DNA from 3 places in the Trinickia sp. HAY1-2D genome. Region 1 is predicted to be linked to each of the others. Evidence: predicted binding sites of a transcription regulator. Region 1 holds the regulator's gene; each other region holds the start of a gene.

The links. The regulator HrcA, encoded in region 1, represses chaperone genes, less so after heat shock. The targets are predictions, from matches to a motif close to TTAGCACTCNNNNNNNNNGAGTGCTAA.
Region 2: a site for HrcA is predicted at 2,431-2,457, ahead of groES (co-chaperone GroES). Genes of this name have one in related genera too.
Region 3: a site for HrcA is predicted at 2,287-2,313, ahead of rpoH (RNA polymerase sigma factor RpoH). Genes of this name have one in related genera too.

Annotation. Positions count from the first base shown of each region.
Region 1 covers NZ_JBPGWX010000002.1:725,767-729,991, reverse strand. Annotated here, with positions in the region: gene hemH (ferrochelatase) at 1-1,019, opposite strand, end outside; gene hrcA (heat-inducible transcriptional repressor HrcA) at 1,202-2,221, opposite strand; gene ACR9ZC_RS10360 (NAD kinase) at 2,409-3,326, shown strand; gene recN (DNA repair protein RecN) at 3,414-4,225, shown strand, end outside.
Region 2 covers NZ_JBPGWX010000002.1:916,681-920,905, reverse strand. Annotated here, with positions in the region: gene ACR9ZC_RS11175 (hypothetical protein) at 1-73, opposite strand, end outside; gene groL (chaperonin GroEL) at 381-2,021, opposite strand; gene groES (co-chaperone GroES) at 2,067-2,357, opposite strand; gene ACR9ZC_RS11160 (GNAT family N-acetyltransferase) at 3,035-3,676, shown strand.
Region 3 covers NZ_JBPGWX010000002.1:3,878,352-3,882,576, forward strand. Annotated here, with positions in the region: gene leuA (2-isopropylmalate synthase) at 1-961, shown strand, start outside; gene ACR9ZC_RS25080 (nuclear transport factor 2 family protein) at 1,005-1,388, opposite strand; gene ACR9ZC_RS25085 (acyloxyacyl hydrolase) at 1,432-2,010, opposite strand; gene rpoH (RNA polymerase sigma factor RpoH) at 2,372-3,307, shown strand; gene nagE (N-acetylglucosamine-specific PTS transporter subunit IIBC) at 3,412-4,225, opposite strand, start outside.

The DNA.
Region 1 (4,225 bases):
AGCTGCTGCGCGACGATTTCGCCCAGCGCGGCAATCCAGGCCGGTGCGGCGTTCAGACATGGAATGCGATGAAATTCCTTGCCGCCGGCATGCAGAAATTCGTCGCGGACCTCGATCCCGATTTCCTCGATCGTTTCCAGGCAATCGGCCGTAAAGCCCGGACAGAAGACATCGGCCCGGCGCACGCCGGCCGCCCCGAGCTCGCGCAGGGTCGGCGCGGTGTAGGGCTGCAGCCACTGCGCGCGGCCGAACCGCGACTGGAACGTGACGAGGCATTCGGTGGCCGTCAATCCGAGCGCCGCCGTGAGCATTGCCGCCGTCTGCTGGCATTGGCCGTGGTAGGGATCGCCCAGATCGAGCGTCCGCTTGGGCACGCCGTGGAAACTGAGAATCAGTTTGTCGCCCGAGGCGAAATTCGGGGTGCCATGGACAGCCCAGTACGCCCGCACCTGCTCGGCCAGCGCGCCGATATAGGCCGGATGATCGGCATAGTGCCGCACGGTGCGGATTTCGAGCTGATTGCGCATGCGCCCGAGCGCCGCGAATGCGGCGTCGAACGCGGTCGCCGTGGTCGACGACGAATATTGCGGATACATCGGCATCAACAACACGCGCTCGGCGCCCGCCAGCTTCAACTGGTTGAGCATCGCACCGATGCCCGGCGTGCCGTAGCGCATCGCATACTCGACAATCACTGGATAGTCGTTCGCATGCAGCAGCGTACGCAGCGCTTCGACCTGCTTTTCGGTGTAGACGCGCAACGGCGAGCCTTCCTGCATCCAGACGGACGCGTACTTCCGGGCCGACGAGCGGCCCCGGAACGGCAGGATCAATGCGCGTAACACCGGCTGCCAGACGAGCGCGGGGATTTCCACGACGCGCGGATCCGACAGGAATTGCGCGAGATACCGGCGCACCGCGCGTGGCGTCGGGGCATCGGGCGTGCCGAGATTGATCAGCAGCACGGCGACGCGATGAGACGTGGCAGGCTGCGACGGCAGCTCGAGATCGAAGCGCATGGGCAATCGTAGAAAGGCTTGAGCGGCGCGGCACAAGCTCGGTTCACGTGAAGGGCATTATAGCGAGCCGCCCGTGCTGCCCGACATTCGGCCATCCGGCCAATGGCGGGGCCTCGCCCGCACCGTGCATCATTCGCCCATGGCCCGCCGGCGACCTACCGGTGCCGACGCCGCGCCAAAGTCTAGTGCTGACTGAGCGCGGTCGACAGCAATCGCGCGGTGATGTCGACGATCGGGATCACACGGCTGTAGGCCATGCGCGTCGGCCCGATGACACCGAGCGTGCCGACGATCGTCCCATTGACCTCGTAAGGCGCCGTCACGACGCTCATTTGCTCGATCGGGACGAGATTCGATTCGCCACCGATGAATATCTGTACGCCCTGCGCATGACTCGACACATCCAGCAATTGCAGGAGGCTCGTCTTTTGGTCGAATACGTCGAAAAGCTTGCGCAGCCGCGCCATGTCGGACGAAAGGTCCGCCACTTCGAGCAGATTGCGCTCGCCCGAGATCAGCACCGTTTCGCCGGTGTCGGATTCGTCCGTGCTCGCGGTCACCGCCGCGTGCATGAGCGCCGTCATGTCGCCGCGCAGTTCGTCGATTTCCTCGCGCAGCCGCCGGCGGACCTCGTCGAACGAGAGCCCCGCAAAGTGCGCATTGATGTAATTCGACGCTTCAGTGAGTTGCGAGGGGGAATATTCGCGCCGCGTCGCCATGATGCGGTTTTGGACATCGCCCTCGGGCGTCACGATGATCAGCAAAATGCGCTTGTCGGACAGCCGCATGAATTCGACCTGCTTGAACACGTGGCTGCGGCGCGGCGTCAGCACGACGCCGGCAAATTGCGACAGGTTCGACAGCACGCTGGCCGCCGCCGCGACGACTTTTTGCGGCTCGCCGGGCTGCAGCGTCCGTTTGACGGCCCGTGTGACGGCTTCCTCGTCCGCGACGGATTCGACCGTCAGCATCGTATCGACGAACAAACGGTAGCCCCGCGGCGTCGGGATCCGGCCCGCCGACGTATGCGGACTGGCCACGAGCCCCATCTCCTCGAGGTCCGACATCACGTTGCGGATCGTCGCCGGACTCAATTCGAGCCCGGAATAGCGCGACAACGTGCGCGAGCCGACCGGCTGACCTTCCGCGATATAGCGTTCGATCAGGGTTTTCAACAAGGTTTGTGCGCGTGGTTCTAGCATGACGCAAAATTTTAGCCAATCGCCGATGGTCCCCGGGCCGCCTGGGGGCGTTCGGGTTGCCGCACGGCGGGTCCCGGCGCGCGGCCCGCCCTTCATCGGCACGTCATCATTCTAGCGACAAATCAATATTGCGGGACCGGGTGGAACAACGGTTCTTTTAGGACCCCAGCTATGGTGTAATGCCGGCATGAATATTGGGACCCAGTTCAAGACTGTTGCGCTCGTCGGGCGCAGCAACACGCCCGGCATCGGCGAGCCGCTGGCGGCGCTCGCCGCTTGCATCGCGCAGCGGGGCTTCGAAGTCGTATTCGAAGCCGAGACCGCGCGCGATATCGGCATCGGCGGCTATCCGTCCCTCACGCCGGCCGAAATCGGCGCGCGGGCCGATGTCGCGGTGGTGCTGGGCGGCGACGGCACGATGCTCGGCATCGGCCGCCAGCTCGCGCCCTATCGTACGCCTCTCATCGGCGTCAATCAGGGGCGGCTCGGGTTCATCACCGATATCCCCGTCTCCGAGATGCAGCAGCGCGTGCCGCAGATGCTCGCGGGCAGCTTCGAGCGCGAGGAGCGGACGCTGCTCGAAGCGCGCATCATGCGCGCGGGAGAGCCGATCTATCACGCGCTCGCGTTCAACGATGTGGTGGTCAACCGCAGCGGTTTTTCCGGCATGGCGGAGCTGCGCGTGCTCGTCGACGGGCGCTTCATGTACAACCAGCGCTCGGATGGCCTCATCGTCGCCACGCCGACGGGTTCGACCGCGTATGCGCTGTCCTCGCAGGGCCCCATTCTTCATCCGCAGCTGCGCGGTCTCGTGCTCGTGCCGATCGCTCCGCACGCGCTGTCGAATCGCCCGATCGTCGTGCCGGACGAATGCAAGCTCGGCATCCAGATCATCGGCGGACGCGACGTCAACGTGAATTTCGACATGCAATCGTTTACCGCGCTCGAGCTCAACGACACGATCGAAGTGCGGCGCTCGCGTCACACCGTGCCGTTTCTGCATCCCGTCGGCTATAGCTATTACGCGACGCTGCGGCAAAAGCTCCATTGGAACGAGCATCCGTCCGGCGGCGAGGAACCGGACAACGCGACAGGGCCGCTCTAGACGAGGCGCGCCGACGGACCACGGCGCCCGAGCGGCCTCGGCCGTCGGCAACCCATACGAGAACACGACGTCAACATCACCATTCCCATGCTCCGCCACCTCTCGATACGCGACTTCGTCATCGTCGCCGCGCTCGACCTGGAATTCGATCGCGGCTTTACTGTTTTTTCGGGCGAAACCGGCGCCGGCAAATCGATCCTCATCGACGCACTCGCATTGACGCTAGGCGCGCGCGCCGACGCCGACGTCGTGCGCACCGGCACGAGCCGCGCCGATATCACGGCGGAGTTCAGCGCCACGGCGGAGGTCGAACGCTGGCTCGACGACCAGGCGCTCGCGCGGCCCGAGCCCGACGCAGCGGGCGGCGCGGTCATGCTGCGACGCGTCGTCGATGCCAACGGGCGTTCACGCGCGTTCATCAACGGCACGCCCGCCACGCTCGCGCAATTACGCGAGCTCGGCGAACGGCTCGTCGATATCCACGGGCAGCATGCCCATCAGTTATTGATGCGCCCCGATGCGCAACGCACGCTTTTCGATACCCATGCGGGCCTCACGGCGTCTGCCGCCACGGTGGCAAGCGCGCACCGAAGCTGGCGCGATGCGCAACATGCGCTCGAGCTCGCTCGAACGCGCGATCGCGAGCTGCAGCTCGAGCGCGAGCGCCTCGCATGGCAGCTTGCCGAGCTCGACAAGCTTGCACCGCAAGCCGGGGAATGGGAAGAAATTTCCGCCGAGCACCGTCGGCTCGCGCACTCCGCAAATCTGATCGAAGGCGTGCGCGGCGCCGTCGATGCGCTGTCGGAGGCCGACAATGCCATGCTCGGCCGGCTCGGCTCGATCGTCTCGAAACTGCGCGATCTGGCCGATATCGATCCGGCGCTCGGCGACACGCTCGC
Region 2 (4,225 bases), 190 kb from region 1:
CGGTCCAGCCGTTCGCTTGCGCGTACCGCAGCGCCTCCTCGATTTCCTTCTTCGGATGCACCGGACGAGTCATACGAGCCCCAGGATAGGGGGAAACGACGAGGTTGTCAATTGACAACTACAATATTCGGACGCCGTTTTGGCGAAGCGCAAGGGGACGCAGAGCGCAAGCGCAGGGCTTGTCCGGCAATGAAACATGGCCTTCTCCAATGTGAGTGGAAAGGCTCATGCTCCCGCAAAGTGCGGTGCGTGGAAATCCGCCAAACGGCCAATGGATCTGGCTGCGGCACAAACAAAAAAACCCCGCATCGCTGCGGGGTTTCGTCTGGACGGACGCGCCGTGAGGCGCGCCCTTCATGCTGCTCGCTGTTGCGCGAGACTTACATGTCCATGCCCATGCCGCCCATACCGCCGGGCATGCCGCCAGGCATCGGCGAGTCCTTCTTCGGCAACTCGGCAACAGCCGCGTCCGTCGTCAGGAGGAGGCCGGCAACCGAAGCGGCGTTTTGCAGCGCCGTGCGCGTCACCTTCGTCGGATCGACCACGCCTGCCTCGACCAGATCGCCGTACTCGCCCGTGGCTGCGTTGTAGCCGTAGTTGCCCTTGCCATTGGCAACGGCCGCCACGACGACGCTGGCTTCTTCGCCACCGTTCGACACGATCTGACGCAGCGGCTCTTCCATCGCGCGCAGCACGATCTTGATACCTGCGTCCTGGTCGGCGTTTTCGCCCTTGACGCTGGCGATCGCCGCGCGAGCGCGGATCAGCGCCACACCGCCGCCGGGCACGATACCTTCTTCAACGGCCGCGCGCGTAGCGTGCAGCGCGTCTTCGACACGTGCCTTCTTTTCCTTCATTTCGACTTCGGTTGCAGCGCCGACCTTGATCACTGCCACGCCGCCGGCCAGCTTCGCCACACGCTCTTGCAGCTTTTCGCGATCGTAGTCCGAAGTGGCTTCTTCGATTTGCGTGCGGATCTGCTTCACACGTGCTTCGATGTTGGCGCCGTCGCCCGCACCGTCGATGATCGTCGTGTTTTCCTTCGCAACTTCGATGCGCTTCGCTTGACCGAGCTCTTGCAACGAGGCCTTTTCGAGCGAAAGACCCGTTTCCTCGGCGATCACCTGGCCGCCCGTGAGGATCGCGATGTCTTCGAGCATCGCCTTGCGACGATCGCCGAAGCCCGGCGCCTTGACCGCAACGGTCTTCAGGATGCCGCGGATGTTGTTCACGACCAGCGTGGCGAGTGCTTCGCCTTCGACGTCCTCGGCGATGATCAGCAGCGGACGGCCAGCCTTCGCGACTTGCTCGAGCACCGGCAGCAGATCGCGGATGTTCGAGATCTTCTTGTCGTGCAACAGCACGAACGGGCTCTCGAGCACGGCGACTTGCTTGTCGGGGTTGTTGATGAAGTACGGGGACAGGTAGCCGCGGTCGAACTGCATACCTTCGACGACTTCGAGTTCGTCGGCGAGCGACTTGCCGTCTTCGACGGTGATGACGCCTTCCTTACCGACCTTGTCCATTGCCTCGGCGATGCGCTCGCCGATCGAGGTGTCGCTGTTGGCCGAAATCGAACCGACCTGGGCGATTTCCTTGTTCGTCGTGCACGGCTTGCTGATCTTCTTCAGCTCTTCGACGGCGGCGATCACCGCTTTGTCGATGCCGCGCTTCAGGTCCATCGGGTTCATGCCCGACGCGACATACTTCATACCTTCGCGGACGATCGACTGAGCCAGCACCGTGGCCGTCGTCGTGCCGTCACCGGCGTTGTCGCTGGTCTTGGAAGCGACTTCCTTGACCATCTGCGCGCCCATGTTCTGGAGCTTGTCTTCGAGCTCGATTTCCTTCGCGACCGAGACACCGTCCTTGGTCACCGTCGGGCCGCCGAAGCTGCGCTCGAGCACGACGTTACGGCCCTTGGGGCCCAGCGTGACCTTCACCGCATTGGCGAGAATGTTCACGCCTTCGACCATCTTGGCGCGTGCGCTGTCGCCGAATACGACGTCTTTAGCTGCCATCTTCTAACTCCTTGAAATCTCAGTGGATATGGATCGGAAGCGTGATTACTTCTGAACGACCGCCATGATGTCTTCTTCGCGCATGACGAGCAGTTCCTGGCCGTCGACCTTCACGGTTTGGCCTGCGTACTTGCCGAACAGCACGCGATCGCCGACCTTGACGTCGAGCGAGATCTGGTCACCCTTGTCATTGCGCTTGCCCGGCCCGATCGCGAGCACTTCACCCTGGTCCGGCTTTTCGGCCGCAGCGTCGGGGATCACGATGCCCGAGGCGGTCTTGGTTTCTTGATCCAGACGCTTCACGATGACGCGATCGTGCAAAGGACGAAGGTTCATACAACACTCCTCTCTGATTGAGACTGAAGAACGCTTAGCTTGGTAGGCCGCCCAGCGACCCGGACGGAACTTGTTAGCACTCACGTGCAGCGAGTGCTAATTATATGGACGGGTTGCCCCGATTTCAAGGAGGGCCGGACGAGGAAGTGAGAATCGTTGCAAATCAGAGGTAGGACACCGGCCATGTAGGCCGCCGCCGACGCGTTGGACGTCGGTGGCCGCGGCCATTCGGCGCTGCTGCGTCCGTTAAGTGAACCATGTATCATTCGTGTGTTCTAATCGCTTCGACCCAAAAGGTCGTGCGAAAATCGCGGCCTGGTTTTCGATCGGAATCTTTTACCGCAACGCCCGCTGTGCAGAATGTACGTTTGCGGTTGACCTTTTCGCGGATCGCTCTTAAGTTCTCGGTATCGCTTCCGATAATGTGCGCAGGTGCCGCAAAACTGGCGGTTGCGCGATGTGATTATGTAATCTGAAGTAGCAACATGGCAGCCAAACCCATCATTCAGTCCACCCGCAGATTGACGCGCCGCGATAGTCGCGCGCTCGTCCGTAGCGTCACGTCCGTCACTCTGACGGACGAACGCCGCGAACAATTGCGTCGATATGCTGCGGATCTCCAAAAAGCGTTCGCGGCACCGCTGCCGCACGGTGTGCGTCGCGGTTAACGCTCGTCGGTGCCGACTCTCGCGCAGCTTGCGCTCCGCAACATCTGTGACCTGACCTCCGCACAGCTCGCGGGTTTCGTGTGCGGCAATCAAGGCCTGGATTCGTTCCTGACAGAAAGCGCTCGCGACTATTCCATGCACGGCCTGACTGAAACGGTCGTCGCCTACGCCCAGGACGACGTGATCCCTGTGGGATTTTTCAGTCTGTCCGCCGATGGGCTTCCGTTGAATTTATCGGAGGCGTTCGAGCTGGGACTGCCGTTCGAGTGTTCGATCAAGTATTTCCCCGCAATCAAGATCACCAAGCTCGCAGTGCGATCGGACCTGCAATCGGCCGGAATCGGACGCGAGCTGACCCGAGCGATCGAGGCGATTGCCTACGGCAACAGCGTATCGGTGCGCTTACTGACGGTCGATGCGGACAACAATCCGCGCACGATCCAGTTCTATGAACGCAATGGGTTTAAAGCCGCCGCGCACAACAAAGTGCGTCAGTCGACGGTGAGCAAGAAACGTCCACAGCGCGGCGCACAGGACGACGCGCCTCGTACCGTCCTGATGTACCGCGATTTATACTCACCGGAAGGGGACACGCCTTTGGCGTTGCCGACACCCGATGTTGCTGAACTCAATCAAAACTTTGCGGTGTAACCGAGCCGGTGACGTCATGGCGCAATACAAATACGGGAATCAGCTGTCACACGTCAACAACGACGCGTTCGACACACTTCATCATCCCGGTGCAACCGCGCCGTTCTCCGGCATATACAAATGCGCGGGCTGTGGCATCGAGGCGGTATCGGCCCATGGCCATTCTCTGCCACCCCAGAATCACCATCAGCACGAGCCCAATCTGGGCCCAATCCGTTGGCGCCTGCTTGTAGCGTCGTCGCATCGCTAAATCCGCCCGCCGTCCGTAACGGCCAGTCGACGCGCGCCGCAATGCAACTGCGCCTCAGAACGACGACGTCGCACCCATCAGCCGTCTAACAAGTAGCAAAGTACTTGAGGCAACGAGCCTAGCTCGGTAACAAAAAACCTGAGTCAATGCGACCGGCCAAGGTAATTGTCGTTCTCTGTAGCCTGCTGCCTGCGATTTGATTCGTTCATCTGTCGGCTTGGTAGTCTGTGCCCGAGTTTGGGGCTGCCGATGTCGGCGCGATCGACACGGCGCTGACGTGCTGAAACAATGAAAAATCG
Region 3 (4,225 bases), 3.2 Mb from region 1:
CCTTGCCTGGCGCGACAGCATCGTGCTTTCGGTGCATCCGCACAACGATCGCGGCACGGCAGTCGCAGCGGCCGAGCTGGCGTTGCTCGCGGGAGCCGAGCGCATCGAAGGGTGCCTGTTCGGCAACGGCGAGCGCACGGGCAACGTCGATCTCGTGACGCTCGCGCTGAACCTTTATACGCAAGGCATCGATCCGGGCCTCGATTTCTCCGATATCGACGCGGTGCGCCGCGTCGTGGAGCGTTGCAACGCAATACCCGTCCATCCGCGCCACCCCTACGCGGGCGATCTCGTCTTCACAGCCTTCTCCGGCTCGCACCAGGATGCGATTCGCAAAGGCTTCGCGCGGCGATCGGCCGAGGCGGTTTGGGAAGTGCCCTACCTGCCCGTCGATCCGGCGGACCTCGGTCGCAGCTACGATGCGGTCATACGCGTGAACAGCCAATCGGGCAAAGGCGGCTCGACATTCCTGCTCGAGCGCGGGCTCGGCTTTGCGCCACCGCGCCGCCTGCAAATCGAATTCAGTCATGTCGTGCAGCAAATCGCCGACGAATCCGGCGTCGAAGTCACGGGCGAAGCGATCTGCGAACGGTTCGCCCGCGAATATCTCGGCGTGCGGGGACCGGCCACGCGCACCGACCCCGCCACGGTGCGCTGGCAGCGTCGCGAAGTGGCCCGTATCGGCGGAGACCCGGCGCATGCGCAAGGCGATGCACTCGTCGAAGCGGTGGCGTGCGCGCTCAGCGCCGAGGCCGCCTGCCCGATCGATGTCTGCTCCTACGAGACTGCACGCACGGCCGACGGCGGCTGGGCCGCGTTCGTCGGCTGTCGTGCGGGCAGCGCGCCGCTGCGTTTCGGCGTCGGCGTGCATGCCGATGCCGCGACGGCCGCGGTGGATGCGCTCATCAGCGCGGTGAACAGGTTCGAGTGGAGCGACGACGAGCGTCAGGCCGCAGCGTGAGACGAATACGCTGCCGGTAAGGGAACGCGCGCGCGCCGACGCGTCATTCGAGCGCGCAGCGCGTCGCGTGCCACGCCACGAGACGCCATTGGCCGTCTTCTTGCGCCTGAATGGCCGTATAGGCGATCGGATAGAGCAAGGCGCCGTTGTTCGCTTCCATTTCGATCAACGCGCGCCCCGTCACAACACACGTCTCGCTGCCGACGGGCAACACGTCTTGCGATTGCACTTCGATTTGCCGGTAGCGCCGTCGGCCCGCGGAGATGGCGTCGATGAATTGCTGCTTCGTCTCGCGCTTGCCGTTGGTATGAACGAAGCTCACGTTCTCGGACAGCAACTCGTTGAGCATCGGCACGTCGCCGTCGACCATTGCGCGAAACCGGTCCCGCTCGAGTACGCGAATCGCTTCGATCATCTTTGCCGCCATCGCTCAGCTCCCATGCACCCGAATGCCGCACGGGACATTCGCGTCAGAAGTTGTATTGCAGATATAGCTGGCTGAAATTTATACCAGGATTCGGCTCTTTGATACCGGCATTCGAGACATGTTGAAATCGAAAGCCGGCCTGGTACTGCTGGTGGCCGCCGAATTGCGCGCCGACGCCGACGATCTCGGTGAACTGAAAGGCCGTGCCCATCGAGTAACCATCCTTGATCGTCACACGTGAGACCCCGCGCACACCCGCGCCCGCCTCGATGAATGGGCGAACGGCGCCAGCGCTTTTGATGAAGCGGACCATGGGCTGTACACCGAACGTGTAGACGTCATGACGCGACGTTCCGTTGCCCGGGTGCCAATAGTCCACATGGGCTTCGCCGACGAGAGAAAAATGCCAGCCGCCCATTTCCCACCAATTGATGCCCGGGTCCCAGACGAGGCCCAGGTCGAGCTTGTTGACATCGTGCTCGCCAAATCCTCCTCCGAGCTGCACGCCGAAAGTATCGGCCCGCGCGAGGCCCGGTGCCGCGGCAAGCATGGTGGCCGCCGCCAGTGCCGCTATGACGAAAACGCTCAAGGGACGTTGCCGGATCCGGTTCTTCTTTTTCATTCGCATACTCCGAAGGGGCTCGTTGATGATCGGGCCACTACCACGCGCCATGCGGCCCGAAGCGCGTCTATCTTACGGTATGGTTTTTCCGCGCGTCGTATCGTCTCGCGCAATACACAATCTCGGAAAAAGGGGATGCTTCAGTTCGATTCAACCCCAATTCCTGCTCGCGTCCCCCTTCGCGGCCGGCTTGCGACCAATAGAGTAGAATTGCCTATCGACTCAACGGAATCGATAGCTTCGCGGAACTTCCGGCGCCATTTGAGACTCCAACACTTAGCACTCGGCTTCCGGGAGTGCTAATATCCCCCGGAGTCGTACTTGTGACTGAGCGGTAGTCCGATTTCAAGGAGTTTCCTACGTGAGCAACGCAATGACCCTTCCGAGCCCTCTCGCCCCGGCGTCCGCCATGGCCGCTTCGGCAGGTGCTCTGACGCTCGCGCCAACGTCGATGCTGCCCGGCCAGTTGGGCAACATCGACGCCTACATCCAGGCTGTCAACCGCATTCCGATGCTGACGGCGGAGCAAGAGCGCCGGTTCGCCACTGAATATCGCCTGCACAACAACCTCGATGCCGCGCGTCAGCTCGTGCTGTCGCACCTGCGTCTCGTCGTATCGATCGCACGCAATTATCTCGGCTACGGTCTGCCCCATGCGGATCTCATCCAGGAAGGCAACATCGGGCTGATGAAGGCGGTCAAACGGTTCGATCCCGAGCAAAACGTGCGCCTTGTGTCGTACGCGATCCACTGGATCAAAGCGGAGATCCACGAATACATCCTGCGCAACTGGCGCATGGTGAAAGTCGCGACGACGAAGGCTCAACGCAAGCTGTTCTTCAATCTGCGCAGCCACAAGCAAGGGCTGCAAGCGTTCTCGCCCGACGAGATCGAAGGCCTCGCGAAAGAACTGAACGTCAAACGCGAGGAAGTCACCGAGATGGAAACGCGGCTCTCCGGTGGCGACATCGCGCTCGAAGGGCACGTCGAAGACGGCGAGGAATCGTACGCGCCGATCGCCTATCTGGCGGACGCGCACAGCGAGCCGACGGCCGTGCTGGCCGCCCGTCAACGCGACAAGCTGCAAACGGACGGCATCGCCGAAGCGCTCGAATCGCTCGACGCACGCAGTCGCCGCATCATCGAAGCGCGGTGGCTCAACGTCGACGATGACGGATCGGGAGGCTCGACGCTGCATGAACTCGCCGCCGAGTTCGGTGTATCGGCCGAGCGCATTCGTCAGATCGAAGCGAGTGCGATGAAAAAGATGCGCAACGCCCTGGCCGCGTACGCTTGAGTTTCGTCGGCCCGCCCGTTCGGCGGACCAAAAGAAAGAGCGGCATCAGGTCACCCTGGCCGCTCTTTTGCATTGCCTGAAGCGAGTTCAGGCGCGCATCGACCTCAGACGGGCTGTGGCGAAACGCCCGCGGCCGGCGGGAGGCGCGTGGCCAGTTGCTTGGCGTAGCGCTGGGCCGCAGTGCCGCAGACGATGTGGAACGTATCGGCCGATACCCAGGCAACATCGAGCTCGCCGAGCCGCTGGCGGTCGACTGCGCCCGGATCGCGTACGACTACGCGCAACCGCGTGGCCGCCACGGCATCGAGTGCCGCGACGTTCGTCGCACCGCCGAACACGGCGAGCCAGCGCATCGGATCGGGATCGAGCGGTCCGCTCGGTCCTTGCTCGGCGCCGGCAGCGGCCGGCGCGGCCTGCCCTGCCGGACCTGCCATGGCCGCGCGGATTTCGTCGGCGATCATGTCGGCTTCCGGCCCGATGACGACCTGCACGTTGCGCGCATCGCGCTTGAGTACGCCGCGTGCGCCGATGGCCTTCAACTGCGGCTCCGAAATTTTTTCGGCATCGACCACTGAAAGACGCAGGCGCGTGGTGCAGGCGTCGACGAGCGTCAGGTTCGAAGCACCGCCGAGCGCAGCGATGTAGCGCACGGCACGCGGCGCCGCGGCGCCCGCCGTCGGCGCGACATAACCGCCAGCCCCGAACGATTCGATCTGGGCGTCGGTCGTCGCGGGTTCGCGGCCCGGTGTGGCCATGTTGAACTTGCGGATGAAGAACCGGAACAGCCCGTAGTAGACCGCCGCGTAGACGAGTCCGATCGGAATCGCGAGCCAGCCTTTGGTCGACAACCCGTAGTTCAGTACGTAGTCGATCGCACCGGCGGAGAACGTGAAGCCAAGATGGATGCCGAGCGCCTGA